Regions from separate parts of the Bradyrhizobium sp. Ses1 genome, predicted to be linked through region 3. Evidence: predicted binding sites of a transcription regulator. Region 3 holds the regulator's gene; each other region holds the start of a gene.
What was found. The regulator HrcA, encoded in region 3, represses chaperone genes, less so after heat shock. The targets are predictions, from matches to a motif close to GTTAGCACTCNCNNNNNGNGAGTGCTAAC.
Positions count from the first base shown of each region.

Region 1: AC5ZG5_RS37745 (co-chaperone GroES) is a predicted target of HrcA. The motif match lies at 2,503-2,531, and genes of this name have one in related genera.
Region 2: groES (co-chaperone GroES) is a predicted target of HrcA. The motif match lies at 3,460-3,488, and genes of this name have one in related genera.

Region 1 covers NZ_JCAMOQ010000054.1:214-6,133, reverse strand. The annotation lists gene AC5ZG5_RS37760 (L,D-transpeptidase) at 1-393, opposite strand, end outside; gene AC5ZG5_RS37755 (protein phosphatase CheZ) at 698-1,486, shown strand; gene AC5ZG5_RS37750 (hypothetical protein) at 1,770-2,282, opposite strand; gene AC5ZG5_RS37745 (co-chaperone GroES) at 2,628-2,924, shown strand; gene groL (chaperonin GroEL) at 3,083-4,720, shown strand; gene AC5ZG5_RS37735 (DUF1236 domain-containing protein) at 4,982-5,323, opposite strand; gene AC5ZG5_RS37730 (hypothetical protein) at 5,354-5,599, opposite strand; gene AC5ZG5_RS37725 (hypothetical protein) at 5,758-5,920, shown strand, end outside.
Region 2 covers NZ_JCAMOQ010000023.1:18,029-23,948, reverse strand. The annotation lists gene AC5ZG5_RS24580 (c-type cytochrome) at 1-15, shown strand, start outside; gene AC5ZG5_RS24575 (substrate-binding periplasmic protein) at 24-788, shown strand; gene AC5ZG5_RS24570 (GIY-YIG nuclease family protein) at 969-1,256, opposite strand; gene groL (chaperonin GroEL) at 1,419-3,059, opposite strand; gene groES (co-chaperone GroES) at 3,102-3,416, opposite strand; gene AC5ZG5_RS24555 (usg protein) at 3,805-4,095, shown strand; gene AC5ZG5_RS24550 (cupin domain-containing protein) at 4,179-4,709, shown strand; gene AC5ZG5_RS24545 (NupC/NupG family nucleoside CNT transporter) at 4,829-5,920, opposite strand, start outside.
Region 3 covers NZ_JCAMOQ010000024.1:103,516-109,435, forward strand. The annotation lists gene AC5ZG5_RS25590 (hypothetical protein) at 23-958, shown strand; gene grpE (nucleotide exchange factor GrpE) at 1,029-1,637, opposite strand; gene hrcA (heat-inducible transcriptional repressor HrcA) at 1,873-2,961, opposite strand; gene rph (ribonuclease PH) at 3,118-3,831, shown strand; gene rdgB (RdgB/HAM1 family non-canonical purine NTP pyrophosphatase) at 3,842-4,471, shown strand; gene hemW (radical SAM family heme chaperone HemW) at 4,464-5,621, shown strand; gene AC5ZG5_RS25620 (penicillin-binding protein activator) at 5,733-5,920, opposite strand, start outside.

The sequences.
Region 1 (5,920 bases), on a different contig from region 3:
TTCCTTGCCGTCATAGTCGACAAGCTGCTTCTCATATCTCGGATCGAACGGCCGCTGCGCGGGATCGGCCGCCTGCTCCTCGCGCATCATCGGCTGCTGCGGATCCATCGGCGGCAGCATCGTGCGCCGGCCACCATAATAACCCGGCTGCTGCTGATAGATCGGCTGCTGCTCGTAGGATTGCGGGTAGCCCTGGTCGGGACCGTCGCCGAACAGGAATTCGATAAAGCCGCCGCCGAGGCTGGAGGCCCTGCGCACCGGCTGAGGCGGCGCCTGGTAGGAATAGATCACGGTCGGCCCGGCGAGCGGCGCGCCATCGATCGCAAACGCCTGGTGCGGAGCGGCAGGCAGGAAGGACGCGCCGGCAACAAGCGCAAAGAATGTTTTCTTCATCGACGTACTCTGTACTGTTTCGTCAATCGTCAGCAGCACTCGGCGTGAGGCGCCGTGGCATGCGACCAATCAAAATCAAAACCGCATCGGTTTGGTAAACGTAACCAGCGTTTGGATTCACCACGTCGGCAATCGGCGGCGGATTTCAAAATTAGCGTTTATTTTGCTTAAATTCGTAGGCGTCATGGTTAATCCCCGGTATGCGGCGCGACGCGAAACGCCGTTGCAAAACATTCCCGTGTGAACTCCCTATTAAATCGCTTCTGCGTAGAACACTGGGAGTGAAGGGGGCGGGAACAGTCTCATGTCAGTTAGTCGCAAGCGTTTTCGTGTTGAACAAGCCATTATGGGCGACATGCCGATGCCGGCACCGGTTACGGTGGAAGGCGGTGAAATCGGTCCAATGCATCGGGAGATCATGGCGGAGCTTCGATCCATCCGCGCGCAGATGGCGCTCGGCGTCCACGCCCAGCGTCCGGTCGCAGCCGAAGCCACCGAGGCGGCGGTGGCGCGCGAGGTCGCCGAAGCGCATGCGCTGCTCGACACCTATCGGGCACAGATCGAGCAATGCGAGAAGCTGAAGGTCGAGCTCGACCTGATCCACGATGCCATCAACCGCACCAAGCGCGAGATCGCGGCGCTGCACGGCAGGGGCTTCGATGGCCCGGAGATGGCCAAGGTGAACGGCGAGCTCGGGGCCGTCGTCGGCGGCACCGAGGAGGCGACCCAGCAGATCCTCGAGGCGACTGAGGCGATCGACCAGGCCGCCACCGCGCTGACCAAGGTCGCCTCGCCCGAACAGCAGAAGCTGCTTGCCGAGGATATCCAGGAACGTGTGGTGACAATCTTCGAGGCCTGCAATTTCCAGGACCTCACCGGCCAGCGCATCAACAAGGTGATGAACACGATGAAGTTCATCGAGCAGCACATCAATGCGATGATGGATATCTGGGGCGGTGTCGACGCCATCAAGGCGCACGCGCCGCCGATCGTCGACACCCGCGAGGGCGACGCCCGCCTGCTCAACGGCCCGAAGCTCGACGGCGACGTGGGCCACGCCTCGCAGGACGATATCGACGCGATGTTCGACTGAGCAGGCAGGTCGCAGGGAACAACGCAAAACGCCGGCGCGACGCCGGCGTTTTTTTATGCGCGGCGGCGCCCCCTCTTCCCTTCTCCCTTGTGGGAGAAGGTGGCGCGAAGCGCCGGATGAGGGGTTGTCTCCGCGAGCGATAGCGTTCGCGGAGAGAACCCCTCACCCAAATGAGTCCAGTTCTGGCAGCGGAGCTGCCCTCTCCCAAGCGGCGAGGGCACATCAACCGGCACCGCCGCATATAGCCCTCCTTGTAAGGGGAGAGGGCACAGCAATTGGCACTTCACGCCCGTGGCGCGCAGCGGACGTAGACCATGTTGCCGTAGCGGACGGCGGCGTCCTTGTCGACGAAGCGGGTGACCATGACGCGGCCGTCGAAGGAGACGATCTCGCGGTCCTGCTCGCCGCCGGACGGCCCGGGCGGGCCGATATAGTTCTTGCCGCTCGGAGAGCCCTTCAGACGCAGCTCCTGGGGGGTGGCCTGGTCTGCGAGATGCATGATCACGCCGCCGGACTGGCCGGCGCCGATCACGTAAGGCTGCTTGCACTGGTCGCGCGCCATCTTCTCGGTGCGGGCGCGGTCCGCCGGATTTTGGTAGGAGGCCAAGCCCCAGCGGCCGACGATCTCGTCGGAACGAATGGTGGCGGGCATTTCCGGCGCGGCCTCCTCGGGCCCAGGCCCCGGGTTGGATGACAGCGACGGCAGGTTGACGCTGCTGCACGCGCCCAACAGAAGCGTCAGCGCCGAGACGGTCGCAAATTTCGCAACCGCGCGCGCGTCACCTGATCCGATCATCCGTATTCCCCCGAAATATCCTTGGGTCGCACCTTTGGGCCGCACCCGTCCTGCAGCCAAGCTTAAAACGTAAGGCAGAGCAATGACGTCGAAACGATGACGTGAGAACTCCAACCTGGGCTCTGATTTGATTTGGTTGCAGCATCCTATATTGGCCTCACCAAGGCCTTAACCACTTTGCTTGACAGGAAAGGCGCCAAGCCATATTCCCCGCCCCACAATTAGCACTCTGGCGCGACGATTGCTAATGCGCTGGATATCCTGCCCGCGAGCCATCGACCGGCCGGCATTCAACCCCGGCCTCGATGAACGAGACCTGAAACCGAGCCTCCAAGAGGAAACGTCATGGCTAAATCCAAATTCCGCCCGCTGCATGACCGCGTCGTGGTCAAGCGCATCGAAGCCGAAGAGAAGTCCAAGGGCGGCATCATCATCCCCGACACCGCCAAGGAAAAGCCCTCTCAGGGCGAAGTCACCGCCGTCGGGCCAGGCGGCCGCGACGAGACCGGCAAGCTGATCCCGATCGACGTCAAGGTCGGCGATCGCGTGCTGTTCGGCAAATGGTCAGGCACCGAGGTCAAGCTCGACGGCGAGGAACTCCTGATCATGAAGGAGTCCGACATCATGGGCGTGCTGGTCTAACGCAACTTAGCGGAGCGGCCGCAACATCCACACATGTCATGCCCGGGCCTGACCCGGGCATCCATCGATCTTCAAGAGCGATGGATTTGCCGGGTCAAGCCCGGCAATGACGACAAGGGTGTGCGGCCCAGTGCCCTCAATCATTCCAGGAGCAAGATATGGCTGCCAAAGACGTTAAATTTGCCGGAGAAGCCCGCGAGCGAATGCTGCGCGGCGTCGATGTCCTTGCCAATGCGGTAAAGGTCACGCTCGGCCCGAAGGGCCGCAACGTCGTCATCGAAAAGAGCTTCGGTGCCCCTCGCATCACCAAGGACGGCGTCACCGTCGCCAAGGAGATCGAGCTCGAGGACAAGTTCGAGAACATGGGCGCGCAGATGCTGCGCGAAGTCGCCTCCAAGACCAACGACACCGCGGGTGACGGCACCACCACCGCGACCGTGCTGGCGCAGGCGATCGTGCGAGAGGGCGGCAAGGCGGTTGCTGCGGGCATGAACCCGATGGACCTGAAGCGCGGCATCGACCTTGCCGTCGCCGCCGTGGTCAAGGACCTCGAGAAGCGCGCCAAGCCAGTGGCCGCCTCTTCCGAGGTCGCCCAGGTCGGCACCATCTCGGCCAATGGCGACACCGCGATCGGCAAGATGATCGCCCAGGCCATGCAGAAGGTCGGCAATGAGGGCGTGATCACGGTCGAGGAGAACAAGTCGCTGGAGACCGAGGTCGACATCGTCGAAGGCATGAAGTTCGACCGCGGCTATCTCTCGCCCTATTTCATCACCAATGCCGAGAAGATGACCGCCGAGCTCGAGGACGCCTACATCCTCCTGCACGAGAAGAAGCTCTCCGGTCTGCAGGCGATGCTGCCGGTGCTGGAAGCTGTCGTGCAGTCCGGCCGTCCGCTCTTGATCATCGCCGAGGACGTCGAGGGCGAGGCGCTGGCGACACTGGTGGTCAACCGCCTGCGCGGCGGGTTGAAGGTCGCCGCCGTCAAGGCGCCGGGCTTCGGCGACCGCCGGAAGGCGATGCTGGAGGACATCGCGGTCCTGACCGGCGGCCAGTTGATCTCCGAAGAGCTCGGCATCAAGCTCGAGAACGTCACGATCAAGATGCTCGGCCGCGCCCGCAAGGTCGTGATCGACAAGGAGAACACCACGATCGTCAACGGCGCCGGCAAGAAGGCCGACATCGAGGCACGCGTCGGCCAGATCAAGGCGCAGATCGAGGAGACCACCTCCGACTACGACCGCGAGAAGCTGCAGGAGCGGCTGGCCAAGCTGGCCGGCGGCGTCGCGGTGATCCGCGTCGGCGGCGCAACTGAGGTCGAGGTCAAGGAGAAGAAGGACCGTGTCGAGGACGCGCTGAACGCAACCCGCGCCGCGGTGCAGGAAGGCATCGTGCCCGGCGGCGGCGTGGCGCTGCTGCGCGCCAAGAAGGCGGTCGGCCGTCTCTCCAACGACAATTCCGACGTCCAGGCCGGCATCAACATCGTGCTGAAGGCCCTCGAAGCCCCTGTGCGCCAGATCTCGGAAAACGCCGGCGTCGAAGGCTCGATCGTGGTCGGCAAAATCCTCGAGAACAAGTCGGAGACCTTCGGCTTCGACGCCCAGACCGAGGAATATGTCGACATGGTCGAAGAAGGCATCATCGACCCCGCCAAGGTTGTGCGCACCGCGCTGCAGGACGCCTCCTCGGTCGCCGGCCTCCTGGTGACGACGGAAGCCATGGTCGCCGAACTGCCGAAGGAGCCGGCGCCTGCGATGCCGCCCGGAGGCGGCGGTATGGGCGGCATGGGCTTCTGAGCCCCTCTAACAATCAAATCAAAAGGCCGCCTTTGGGCGGCCTTTTCGTATCCGGATTAGAGCATATTCGGTTCTGATTGCATCAGAACCGAATAGCCGCCGAGTACTTCCCGTCAGGCCAGGCTGATGGCGGCGAATACCAGGCAGGCGACGTAGACCATGGCCAGGCTCACGCCCACGATCCTGGCCTCGCGATGAGATTCCAAATTTCCCTCCATTGGAAGAGACAGAGGCCGCCATAACGGCAGCCTCTATCCTGCATCAGTCAATTTCCTGAACGACGGTGCGCGTGCCGGGATCCACCAGCATCACGCGGTCCCCGGAATACACATAGCGATACTTCGTGAGCGATGGTCCCCAATCGGACGGCACCGCCGCGAGCTCGACATCACTCGGCACCGTTCCGCCGACGACGATCTTTTCCTTTGTCGTCACGGGACGAACCTTGTGCTCGGTGACGTAGGTCTTGATTCTGGTGCGGTACTCTGGCTCGATCTGAACCGTTGCACGTCCGGCCCCGGTCGTAGTCGTCACGGTGCTCTGCGCGAGCGCACCGCTCGACATCAGAGCGATAGCCGCGGAAAGCAAAAGCATCTTCCTCATCTGGATTCTCCTCGCCGCGACATGCGGCGCTCAAAGAACTTCATGGACTCGCACAAGTTCCGGGGCGCGCCGAGCGAATTTCCATTTTATCCCGATATCGATTGCCAAGGAGCATCCGACTGATCGGACGATCAGCAACGAAAATTGTTGATTTTTGCAATCACCGCATCTGCTCTTGCCGGAGGACGCCGCGGCGATTTTTCCGATTTTTCCCACTATTTCAGCGGCGCGACGAATCCACCACCAAATGTCGGGGTTGCGATCATCAATGGCCATGATGAACGCCCGGACTGCTGTTCACCCTAACCATTGCAGTGGAGATTCCGTTCCCTTCGGCGGGACGTAAGAACACGATGCAGCATTCTTCGACCCGCACAAGCGCGAGGCTGCGATCGGCGTTGCCGAGGGAACTGCAGCCCGGGCTCGAGAATTCAATGAACCTGATCGTTGCAGAACGCACGAGCGCGGCGGCCAAGCCTGTCATCGCGCGAGCAGCGTCGTGGCTGTTATTTTACATGATTGTTGGAGAATGCATGGCTGGCTCGGATGTGGCTGACAAGGGTATCGGCGGCGAAGCCGATTGGGCAGCCAAGCTGA
Region 2 (5,920 bases), on a different contig from region 3:
GCGCTCGAGGAGTGATGCCGGCAATGCGATTGGTCGTTCTCGCGAGCCTGCTGGCCTTGTGCGGCGCCGCCGACGCCGCGGCGCGCCCGCTTGACGCGATCCGGCAGCGCGGTGCGCTCACGCTCTGTGCGCATCCCAACGCGCTGCCGTTTGCCAGCAGGCAGGGCGACGTTCCGGGATTCCAGGTCGAAATCGCCAGGGAGCTGGCGAAGCGGCTCGAGGTTTCGCTGGAGCAGCACTGGGTCATCAACAGCTTTCAGTATCGCCGCGCCGATTGCGACGTCATCCTCGATGCGATCGCCGACCGCGCGGTGCTGGCAGAGGTGGGCTTACGCATGTCGCGGCCCTATCACCGCAGCGGCGTCGTGCTGGCGGTGGGACCGAACTCTACCGCGGCGTCACTGGCGGAGTTGGGATCGGAGCAGCGGGTCGGCGTGCAGGTCGGCTCGATCGTGTCCATGATGCTCGGCAAGCGAGGGGTCAAGGCGTCGCCGTTTGCGTTCGAGGATGACATCATGGAAGCTCTCGCCAAAGGCGAGATCGATGCCGCGGCGGTCACGCCCGCCACCATCGGCTGGTTCAACCACACCCATCCCGACGCACGCGTCCGCCGCATCCCGGCCTTCGAGGACGAGCCGGACCTGAACTGGAATGTCGCCGTCGGGATACTCAGTCCGGACGAGAAGCTGCGACAAGGCATCGACGCTGCGCTGGAGGCCTTGCTGGCCGACGGCACGCTCGCGCGAATCTACGCGCGCTACGACGTCGAGCTGCAGCCGCCGAAGTGAGTTGCGCTGCCAGAACGCTCGGTATTCGCAATCCGCGTGAGTGGAGAGCTCTGCGCAAGCGGTGAAATGGATTCCGGGCTCCGCGCTGCGCGTCGTCCCGGAATGACGGGCGGAGAGGGTCTATCTTTCGTCATTTCGGGGCGCGCGAAGCGCGAGCCCGGAATCCATTCATCCGCGAGCTCAGGCCGTAATCTCCGGATAAAGATCGATCCAATCGGGATTCTTCTCCTCGATGAGCCGAATCTTCCAGTCCCTTCGCCACTTCTTCAGTTCTTTCTCCCGCGCGATGGCTGTCGTCGGGTCGTCGTAGATTTCGAACCAGACCAGTCTGTCCACCGTGTATCGCTTCGTAAAGCCGGGGACGGTCTTGGTCTTGTGCTCATAGATGCGGCGAATGATGTCGTTGGTCACGCCCAGGTACAGCGTGCCGTATTTCTTGCTGGCGAGCAGGTAGACGTAATAGGCCATGAGCGAGCCGTGAAATGGATTCCGGGCTCGCGCTTCGCGCGCCCCGGAATGACGGCTGAGCGTATTGCCGGCCCGTGCGCAAAATCAAGACGACTGAAACAAAAACCCCGGCATTGCTGCCGGGGTTTTGCGTTTCGTGGATCGCTCTGAAGCGAGGACTGCTCAGAAGTCCATGCCGCCCATGCCGCCGCCCGGAGGCATTGCGGGGCCGGCGCCGCCCTTCTTGGGCAGCTCGGCGACCATCGCCTCGGTGGTGATCAAGAGTGCCGCCACGGAGGCTGCGTTCTGGATCGCGGCGCGCACGACCTTGGTCGGGTCGATGATGCCCTTCTTGACGAGGTCGGCATATTCGCCGGTCTGCGAGTCGAAGCCGTAAGCGTAGGTCTTGTTCTCGAGGATCTTGCCGACGATGACCGAACCGTCTTCACCAGCGTTGATCGCGATCTGGCGGGCCGGAGCCGACAGCGCCTTGCGCACGATCTCGACGCCGGTCTTCTGGTCGTCGTTCTTGGTGCGGATGCCCTTGAGCTGCTCGGAAGCACGGAGCAGGGCGACGCCGCCGCCCGGAACGATGCCTTCTTCCACAGCCGCGCGGGTCGCGTGCATCGCGTCATCAACGCGATCCTTGCGCTCCTTCACCTCGATCTCGGTCGCGCCGCCGACGCGGATCACCGCGACGCCGCCCGCAAGCTTGGCCAGACGCTCCTGCAGCTTCTCACGGTCGTAGTCCGAGGTGGTCTCCTCGATCTGCGCCTTGATCTGCGCCACGCGCGCCTCGATGTCGGCCTTCTTGCCGGCGCCGTTGACGATCGTGGTGTTCTCCTTGTCGATCATCACCTTCTTGGCGCGACCGAGCATCTGCAGCGTGACGTTCTCGAGCTTGATGCCGAGATCTTCCGAGATCGCCTGGCCGCCGGTCAGGATCGCGATGTCCTGCAGCATGGCCTTGCGGCGATCGCCGAAGCCCGGAGCCTTGACGGCTGCGACCTTCAGGCCGCCACGGAGGCGGTTGACGACCAGGGTGGCGAGGGCTTCGCCTTCGACGTCTTCAGCGACGATGACGAGCGGCTTGCCGGTCTGCACCACGGCCTCGAGCAGCGGCAGCAGCTCGTTCAGCGAGGAGAGCTTCTTCTCGTTGATGAGGATGTAGGCGTCGTCCATCTCAACGCGCATCTTGTCGGCGTTGGTGACGAAATAGGGCGAGATGTAGCCACGGTCGAACTGCATGCCCTCGACGACGTCGAGCTCGGTCTCCAGCGACTTGGCTTCCTCGACCGTGATCACGCCCTCATTGCCGACCTTCTTCATGGCGTCGGAGAGGAACTTGCCGATCTCGGCGTCGCCGTTGGCGGAGATGGTGCCGACCTGGGCGATCTCGTCGTTGGAGGTGACCTTCTTGGAGTTCTTCTGCAGGTCCGCAACCACAGCCTCGACCGCGAGGTCGATGCCGCGCTTCAGGTCCATCGGGTTCATGCCGGCGGCGACCGACTTGGCGCCTTCCTTCACGATCGCCTGGGCCAGCACGGTGGCGGTGGTGGTGCCGTCGCCGGCCGCGTCAGCGGACTTGGAGGCGACTTCGCGCACCATCTGGGCGCCCATGTTCTCGAACTTGTCGTCGAGCTCGATCTCCTTGGCGACGGTGACGCCGTCCTTGGTGATGCGGGGAGCGCCGAACGACTTGTCGAGCACCACGTTGCGGCCCTTCGGACCGAGGGTGACCTTCACCGCGTTGGCGAGGATGTCGACGCCGCGCAGCATCTTGTCGCGCGCTTCGACGGAGAATTTGACTTCTTTAGCTGCCATGTGAGTTTTTTCCTTGAGGGATTTATCCTGGGAGGGAGGGCCTTAGGCCGCCTTCTTCTTGGAAGCGGGGACGTCGAGGACGCCCATGATGTCGCTTTCCTTCATGATCAACAGCTCCTGGCCGTCGATCTTGACCTCGGTGCCAGACCACTTGCCGAACAGGACGCGATCGCCAACCTTGAGGTCGATCGGGATCAGCTTGCCGGCCTCGTCGCGGCCACCCGGGCCGACGGCGACGACTTCGCCCTGGGAGGGCTTTTCCTTGGCAGTGTCTGGAATGATGATGCCGCCAGCGGTCTTCTCTTCGGCGTCGATGCGCTTGACCACGACGCGGTCGTGAAGCGGACGGAAACTCATGCAGTCCTCCTAAGCTATTCTGGATGCTGTAGAATTCTGGAGCGTTAGCAGTCTGTCTTGGCGAGTGCCAAACCAGCCGCGATGGAGATAGGCCAGACTTTGTGTGGGAGCAAGGGTTTGTAGCAGAAAAATTGGCACTCGAAATCGCCGCCTGCCAGTATCGTTTATCATCATTAACCTGGGCAGCGAGCGACGGCGAGACCTGCATTAGCAGATGCGCTAAGTTGCTGCTAATGCACGATTTTTCAACAGCCACCTAAACATTTGGGCTTGTGATGAGTTGGCCCTATGCGTCACAATTCCCTCATGTGAGCGCATCTCCGCGGGGGTGGCTCGGCTAGCAGGCCATCCCGTGAATGCGCTCCTTCGAAAAAACGGAGGTTGGCATATGGTCTCGCGGGTTGGTGGGGTTGCTTCCGACGATTTCCGGAAGCAGATGCTGGGTTATGGGCTGACGACGGCACAGATCCTCTACCGAATGCCGGACCATCCTTCACTGCTGCAGACCTACGTCTGGCAGAATTACGACCTCTTCCCGAAATTCCCTGCGCTGCAGGATTTCCTCGCCTTCTGGCAGGAGCAGCTCGAGGGACCGCTGCACTCGGTGACCGTTGCGCATTCCAAGCTGATCAAGCCGGCGGAGCTGCGCGCCGTCGACGGCGTCTTCCGCTTGCACTGAGACGAGACGACTGCCGGGCGGAACGGTGGTAACGTTCCCTGGACGCGTCCGCGTGGCGGACGCCTGCAACAGGGAGGCAGGCCATGGCTAAGAAGGTGACATCAAGACCCGCGGCCAAGACGGCGGTCCGGAAGAAATGGACGGGCCACAAGACCGCCGCCAAATCCACTGCCCGCAAGGCGATCAAGTCCAAGGGCCGCGTATCCAAGGCGGCACATAAGGCGCAGCCGAAGCAACGCATTGCGGTGAGCCATTATCGCGAAGAAGACTTCAAGGCCGACGGGCTGCGCGCTTATGCGCAATATCGCGATCTCGGCTTTGCCGACGCCACGCACGGGCTTGCGCAGGCGCATGTGATCCGGCTGGTCGGGCCGTGCAATCCGGAAGAGGTCTCGAAACTGCATTATCACGACGTCCAGTTCCAGATGGTCTATGTGCTCAAGGGCTGGGTGAAGACCTACATGGAAGGGCAGGGCGAGACGTTGATGCAGCAGGGCAGCGCCTGGACCCAGCCGCCGAAGATCAAGCACATGATCCTCGATTATTCTGACGACGTCGAACTGCTCGAGATCATCCTGCCCGCCGAGTTCAAGACGGTAGAGTTGACGACATAACCACCGCCGTCATTCCGGGGCGCGCGTAGCGCGAACCCGGAATTCATTCCTCCGCTTGTGCCCGCGGCCCGATGGATTCCGGGTTCGATGCTTCGCATCGCCCCGGAATGACGGAGCGGCTACGTCAACAGCCCCACGATCGCGCCCATCAGGCAGGTTGTCAGCGTGCCCGATACGATCGACTTCAGCCCGAGCGAATTGATCTCCTCGCGCCGCGTCGGCGCCATCGTGTTGAGGCCGCCGATCATGATGCCGAGGCTGGCGAAATTGGCGAAGCCGCACATCGCATAGAGCATGATCAGGCGCGAGCGCGCATCCAGCGCGTCGGTGGGAAGCTTCGACAGATCGACATAGGCGATCAATTCGTTCAGCACGGTCTTGGTCCCCATCAGGCTGCCCGCAGTGATGGCTTGCGACCACGGCAGGCCCATCAGCCAGCACACCGGGGCCATGATATAGCCGAGCAGACGCTGCAGAGAAATCTTGGCGCCGCCGATGTCCGGCAGGATCCCGAGCATCGCGTTGACGAGATAGACCAGCGCCACCAGCACGAGTAGCATCGCGACGATGTTGAGCAACAGTTCAAGCCCGGCCGCGGTGCCCTTGACGATGGCATCCATCGTCGAGGACGCGTGCACCTCGGGATCGCTGCGATCGTCGAGCGCGCCGCCGGTGCGCCCGCCTGATGTCTCCGGCACCATGATCAGGCTCACCAGGATCGCCGCCGGCGCCCCTAGCACCGAGGCAATGACGAAATGCGCCGCCGCATCGGGGATCAGCGGCGCCAGCAGGGTGGCGTAGAGCACCAGCACGGTGCCGGCGATTCCGGCCATGCCGCCCGTCATCACCAGGAACAGTTCGGCGCGGGTGAGCTGCGTCAGATAGGGCCGGATGAACAGCGGCGCTTCCACCATGCCGAGGAAGATGTTGGCGGCGGTGGAGAGCCCGACCGCGCCGCCGACGCCGAGCGTCCGTTCGAGCAGCCAGGCCATGCCGCGCACGATCGGCGGCAGCACGCGCCAGTAGAACAGCAGGGTGGTCAGCACGCTCATGACCAGCACGATCGGCAGCGCCTGGAAGGCGAGGATGAAATCAGCGCCCGGCGCCTTGAGGTCGAACGGCAGCGGCGCGCCGCCGACATAGCCGAACACGAAGGAGGTGCCGGCACGCGAGGCGGCGGCGATGACGCCGACGGCCTCGTTGATGGCGCC
Region 3 (5,920 bases):
CCAAACCCGGTAGATCCTTGACATGAACCCCATTCGCCTCCTCGCCGCGGTCACCCTGTTCGTTGCCGCCGCATTTCCCGCCTTTGCCGCGGACGTGGTCTTTCCGCCGGGCGCCCGGGTCGGGATGAAGCCGCTGGTGGGGCTCAATCGCGCGAAAACCTTCACCGGCTTCGAGACCGAGGACCAGGGCGTCAAGGTGCTGGTCACCGACCTGCCGGCGGAGGCCTATGGCGAGGTCGCCAACGCCTTCAAGGCGAACCCGGGCGGCACCGGCGGGATCAAGCCGGAGAGCATCGAGACCGCTGCCGGCCTTGCCTATTACACGGTCGAGAATGCCAAGGATGGCGCCGGCACCGTGCGGCGCTATTCGATGATCCTGCCCGGCCCGACCTTCTCCGGCTACATCGCCATGCAGGTCCCGGAGAATGCCGCCAGGATCTATACCGATGACGCCGTCCGCCAGATGTTTTCGACCGCCGCGATCCGGGATCAGGTTCCGGTCGACGAGCAGCTCGGGCTGATGCCGTTCAAGATGACCGAACTGGCGAACTTCAAGAACATCCGCACGCTGGCACCCGGCGCCGCGCTGATCGTCGCCGATGGCGACGAGAAGAGCGGGTTCGAGGTGGCGCCCTTCATGATCATCGGCATCATCGGCTCGACCGCCGCCTCTCCCGATGATCGCGGCCGTTTTGCCCAGCAGATCGCGACCACGATTCCCGGCGTGCGCGACGGACGGATCACGATGTCGGAGCCGATCCGCATCGATGGCCAGCCCGGCTATGAGACACGGATCGATGCGGTGAGCGGCAAGGACAATACGCCGGTGACCATCGTGCAATGGCTGCGGTTCGGTGCGCAGACCTCGCTGCGCATCATCGGCTCCTCGCCGCGCGATCAATGGTCGACCGCATTCCCGCGCTTCCGCAGCGTGCGCGACGGAATTCAGCCGCGATAACATCTATCTCTGCCGGCCTTTGTCGAGGCCGGCATTAACAGCATTCCGTCAGCCGATGCGTTGAGCAGATTCAGTTCTGCTGTGCGGCGGAAGCCGGCGCGGTTTTTGCGCCGCCCTTGGAGACACCGACCAGCGCCGGACGCAGCACGCGATCGCCGATCGTATAGCCGGCCTGGACCACCTGCACCACTGTGCCCGAGGGCACGGAGGGGTCGGGAACCTCGTACATCGCCTGCTGAAAGTTCGGATCGAACTTCTCGCCGGTGGGATCGAACTTCTTGACGCCGTTCTTCTCCAGCGTGGCGTGCAGCGAACGCTCGGTCAATTCGACACCCTCGATCAGGGCCTTCAGCCCGGGGTCGGCGGCCGCCTTGGCCTCCGCCGGGACGGCGTCGAGGGCACGCTGCAGATTGTCGGCGATGTCGAGGATGTCGCGGGCAAAGCCGGTGATGCCATAAGCGCGCGCATCCGCGATCTCGCGGCTGGTGCGCTTGCGCAGGTTTTCCATCTCGGCCAGCGTGCGCAACGTCCGATCGCGCGCTTCATTGAGCTCCTTGGTCAAGGCTTCCGCCGATCCCTGTTCGGGATCGTCGGGCATGACGTAGGGCTTCGAGACCACGGGCTCGCCTGTCTGCGCCGGGTTCTCGGCGTTGTCGTTTGGCCGGTTCGGATCGGTCATGGCTTGCCTTTTCGAAAAATCACGTCTGATCAACAGTTAAGGATTGGCTGGCCCGGATATCGTGCTTTGGGCCATGAAAATCAAGCGCAACCGGCCCCGTTTCGGGGTTAGAGCGTTTTCGAGCGAAGCATGCCCTCGGACCTGATCCGAGGGTGGACACCGCTTCGCGTGAAGAAAGCGCGTCAAAACAAGAATCTAGAGTTCCGGTTCTGATTCCATCAGAACCGGAAATGCTCTAGCCGCCGAGGATCCTGCTGACGAGGCGCGCGGCATAGTCCACGGTCGGGATCACCCGCGCATAATTCAGCCGGGTTGGCCCGATCACGCCGAGCACGCCCACGATACGGCCGGCGCCGTCGCTATAGGGCGCAACGATGGTCGAGGACCCCGACAGCGAGAACAATTTGTTCTCCGACCCGATGAAGATCCGCACGCCATCGGCGCTTTCCGCACGCCCCAGAAGGTCGATCACGCCGCGCTTGGTCTCGAGATCATCGAACAGCGACTTGATGCGCTCGAGATCCTCGAGCGCATGCAAATCCTCCAAGAGATTGGCGTGCCCGCGCACGATGAGCTGCCGGTCTTCATTGTCGCCGCCCGACCAGCTCGCAAGCCCTGCAGAGATCACCTTCTGCGTCAATTGATCGAGCTCGGCGCGACTTTGTCCCAGCGCGGTCTCGAGTTCGAGCCGCGCTTCGGCGAGCGTACGGCCGAGGATGCGTGCATTGAGGAAGTTGGTGGCCTCGATCAGTGCCGAGGATGGAACACCCGGCGGCAAGCTCAGCACCCGGTTCTCGACCTGCCCGTCTTCGCCGACCAGCACCACCAGCGCACGTTCCGGCTCCAGCCGCACGAACTCGATATGCTTCAGCCGCGCATTGGATTTGGGCGTCAGCACCACGGCGGCGGCGCGGGTGAGGCCGGATAGCCGGATCAAGGCCTCATCGAGCGCTGCCTCGACCGACTGCGCGCGGCCGACAGTAGCCAATTGGCTCTGGATCGATTGCCGTTCCGCCTCCGTGAGATGGCCGACCTGCATCAGCGCATCGACGAAAAAGCGCAGGCCCAATTCGGTCGGCAGTCGGCCGGCGGAGGTATGCGGCGCGTAGATCAGTCCGAGTTGTTCGAGATCGGACATCACATTGCGCACCGAGGCCGGCGACAGCGGCAGCGCGATCAGACGCGAGATGTTACGCGAGCCGACCGGCTCGCCGGTCGCCAGATAACTTTCGACGATTTGACGAAAAATGTCGCGCGAACGCTCGTTGAGCTGGGCAAGCCCGGCGTGCGGCGCGATCAAACCAACCGGTTCGTGTTGAGCCACAATAACTCCCTCACAACTGCCTCTAATTTGACCATCCACACGCCCGGTGACAAGCGTGCATTACCCGCCCGGAAGCCGGCCAAAAAGCTTGCCGCTGCGGCTGCCCGCTCCTACAAGCACCGCCAGCCATATCGCTCGAATTCCCGGAGGATTCCCATGCGGCCAAGCCGCCGTGCACCCGACGAACTGCGCCCCGTCTCATTGGAACGCGGCGTGGTCAAATATGCCGAGGGTTCCTGCATGGTGAAATTCGGCGACACCCATGTGCTGGTCACTGCGACCCTGGAAGACCGCCTGCCGCCATGGCTGAAGGGCCAGGGCCGCGGCTGGGTCACCGCCGAATACGGCATGCTGCCCCGCGCCACGCTGGAACGTACCCGGCGCGAGGCCTCCGCCGGCAAGCAGGGCGGGCGTACCATCGAGATTCAGCGCCTGATCGGCCGTTCGCTCCGTGCCACCATCGATCTGGAAGCGCTGGGCGAGCGCCAGATCACGGTCGATTGCGACGTGCTGCAGGCCGATGGCGGCACGCGCACCGCCTCGATCACCGGCGCCTGGGTCGCGCTTGCCGACTGCATCAACTGGATGAAGACCCGCAACATGCTGAAAACCAACGTGTTGCGCGACAACGTCGCGGCCATCTCCTGCGGCATCTATAATGGCACGCCGGTGCTCGACCTCGACTATGCCGAGGATTCTGAAGCCGAGACCGACGCCAACTTCGTCATGACCGGCGACGGCCGCATCATCGAGGTACAGGGCACCGCGGAAAAGACGCCGTTCTCGCAGGACGAGTTCCTGGCGCTGATGGCGTTGGCGCGCAAGGGCGTGGCGCGGCTGGTCGACTTGCAGAAAATGGCAGTGGCGTAGTCAATAGGCCATGCACCGCCGAATCACTGGAAAGCTCGTGATCGCGACCCACAATCCCGGCAAGCTTGCCGAGATGCGCGAATTGCTGGCGCCGCATGGCGTGGAGGCGATCTCGGCAGGCGATCTCGGTCTTGGCGAGCCTGAGGAGACCGGCGACAGTTTTCGCGCCAATGCCGCGATCAAGGCGATTGCGGCAGCCAAGGCCGCCGATCTCCCGGCATTTGCCGATGATTCCGGGCTGGTGGTCGACGCGCTGGACGGCGCCCCCGGCATCTATTCGGCGCGCTGGGCCGGCGAAAACAAGGATTTCACCGCCGCGATGACGCAGATCGAGCGCCTCTTGCAGGAACGTAGCGCCACGGCGCCCGACCGCCGGAGCGCTCATTTCGTTTCCGCGCTCTGCGTCGCCTGGCCGGATGGGCACCTCGAAGAGGTCGAAGCGCGTGCCGATGGAACTTTGGTGTGGCCGCCGCGCGGCACCGCGGGTTTCGGCTATGATCCCATGTTCCTGCCGGATGGCCATACCCGCACCTTCGGCGAGATGACGAGCGTCGAGAAGCACGGGCTGCCGCCGCTCGGACTCGGCCTGTCGCACCGGGCCCGTGCCTTCGTCAAATTGGCGGAGATATGCCTTGACTGACCGGGACCAGGCAGCCTTCGGCGTCTACGTGCACTGGCCGTTCTGCCTGTCGAAATGCCCGTATTGTGATTTCAACAGCCACGTCAGGCATACGCAGATCGATGAGGCGCGCTTTGCCCGTGCCTTTGCGCGCGAGATCGAGACCACCGCGGCGCGCGTCCCCGGCCGCGAAGTGTCCTCGATCTTCCTCGGCGGCGGTACGCCGTCATTGATGCAGCCGCAGACGGTCGGCGCGATCCTGGATGCGATCGGCAAGTATTGGCGCGTCGCTCCCGATGTCGAAGTGACACTGGAAGCCAATCCGACGAGCGTCGAAGCCACACGGTTTCGCGGCTATCGCGCCGCCGGCGTCAACCGCGTATCGCTCGGCGTGCAGGCGCTCGATGATGCCTCGCTGAAGGCGCTGGGGCGATTACACACTGCGCGCGAAGCGCTCGATGCGGTCGCCGTCGCCCGTCAATCTTTCGATCGCTATTCCTTCGACCTGATCTACGCCCGGCCCGATCAAACTCCCGCGATGTGGGCCGACGAACTGAAGCATGCGATCGCGGAAGCCGCCGAGCATCTGTCGCTCTATCAACTCACGATCGAGGAAGGCACGCCGTTCTTTGGCCTGCATGCCGCCGGCAAATTGCAGACGCCGGACGAGGCGGTCGCGCGCGCGCTTTACGACGTGACGCAAGAGGTCTGTACGCAAGCAGGCCTGCCGGCCTACGAGATCTCCAATCACGCCCGCCCCGGCGCGGAGTGCCGGCACAATCTCGTCTATTGGCGTGGCGACGAATATGCCGGCATCGGCCCGGGCGCACATGGCCGCCTCGACATCAACGGCCGCCGTCACGCCACCGCGACCGAGAAGCGGCCGGAAGCCTGGGTGATGCGTGTCGAAACCAATGGCAGCGGCGTCATCACGGACGAGGTGCTCAACAGCGAGGAGCGCGCCGACGAATTCCTGCTGATGGGGCTTCGTCTCGCCGAAGGCATCGACCCCACGCGCTATGCGTCGCTCTCAGGCCGTGCACTCGACCCGCGCCGCATCGCGGTGCTGCGCGAAGAGGGCGCCATCATCGTCGACACCGACGGACGGCTACGCGTGACCAAGTCAGGTTTCCCGGTGCTGGATGCCGTGGTGGCGGATTTGGCCGCGTAGTCGACGCACAATTCGTAGCCCGGGTGGAGCGAAGCGCAATCCGGGGCCTCTCCATCCGCACGCGACAGAATCCCGGGTTGCGCTGCGCTTCACCGGGCTACGGCCGCTTCATCACGCCCCAAAACTCTTCGGTGAGCCCGCGACCGCCTGGGCGCCGCTGGTCGCAACCTTCATCACCGCAAGGCCGCGTTCGTTGGTGCCGTCAGCGCGGAAGCGGAACAGGCCGTCGATACCGGCGAAGCCGGAAGGATTGGTCAGCGTTTCCTGCTGGAAGCGCTGAGCACCTTGTGTCCGCGCCA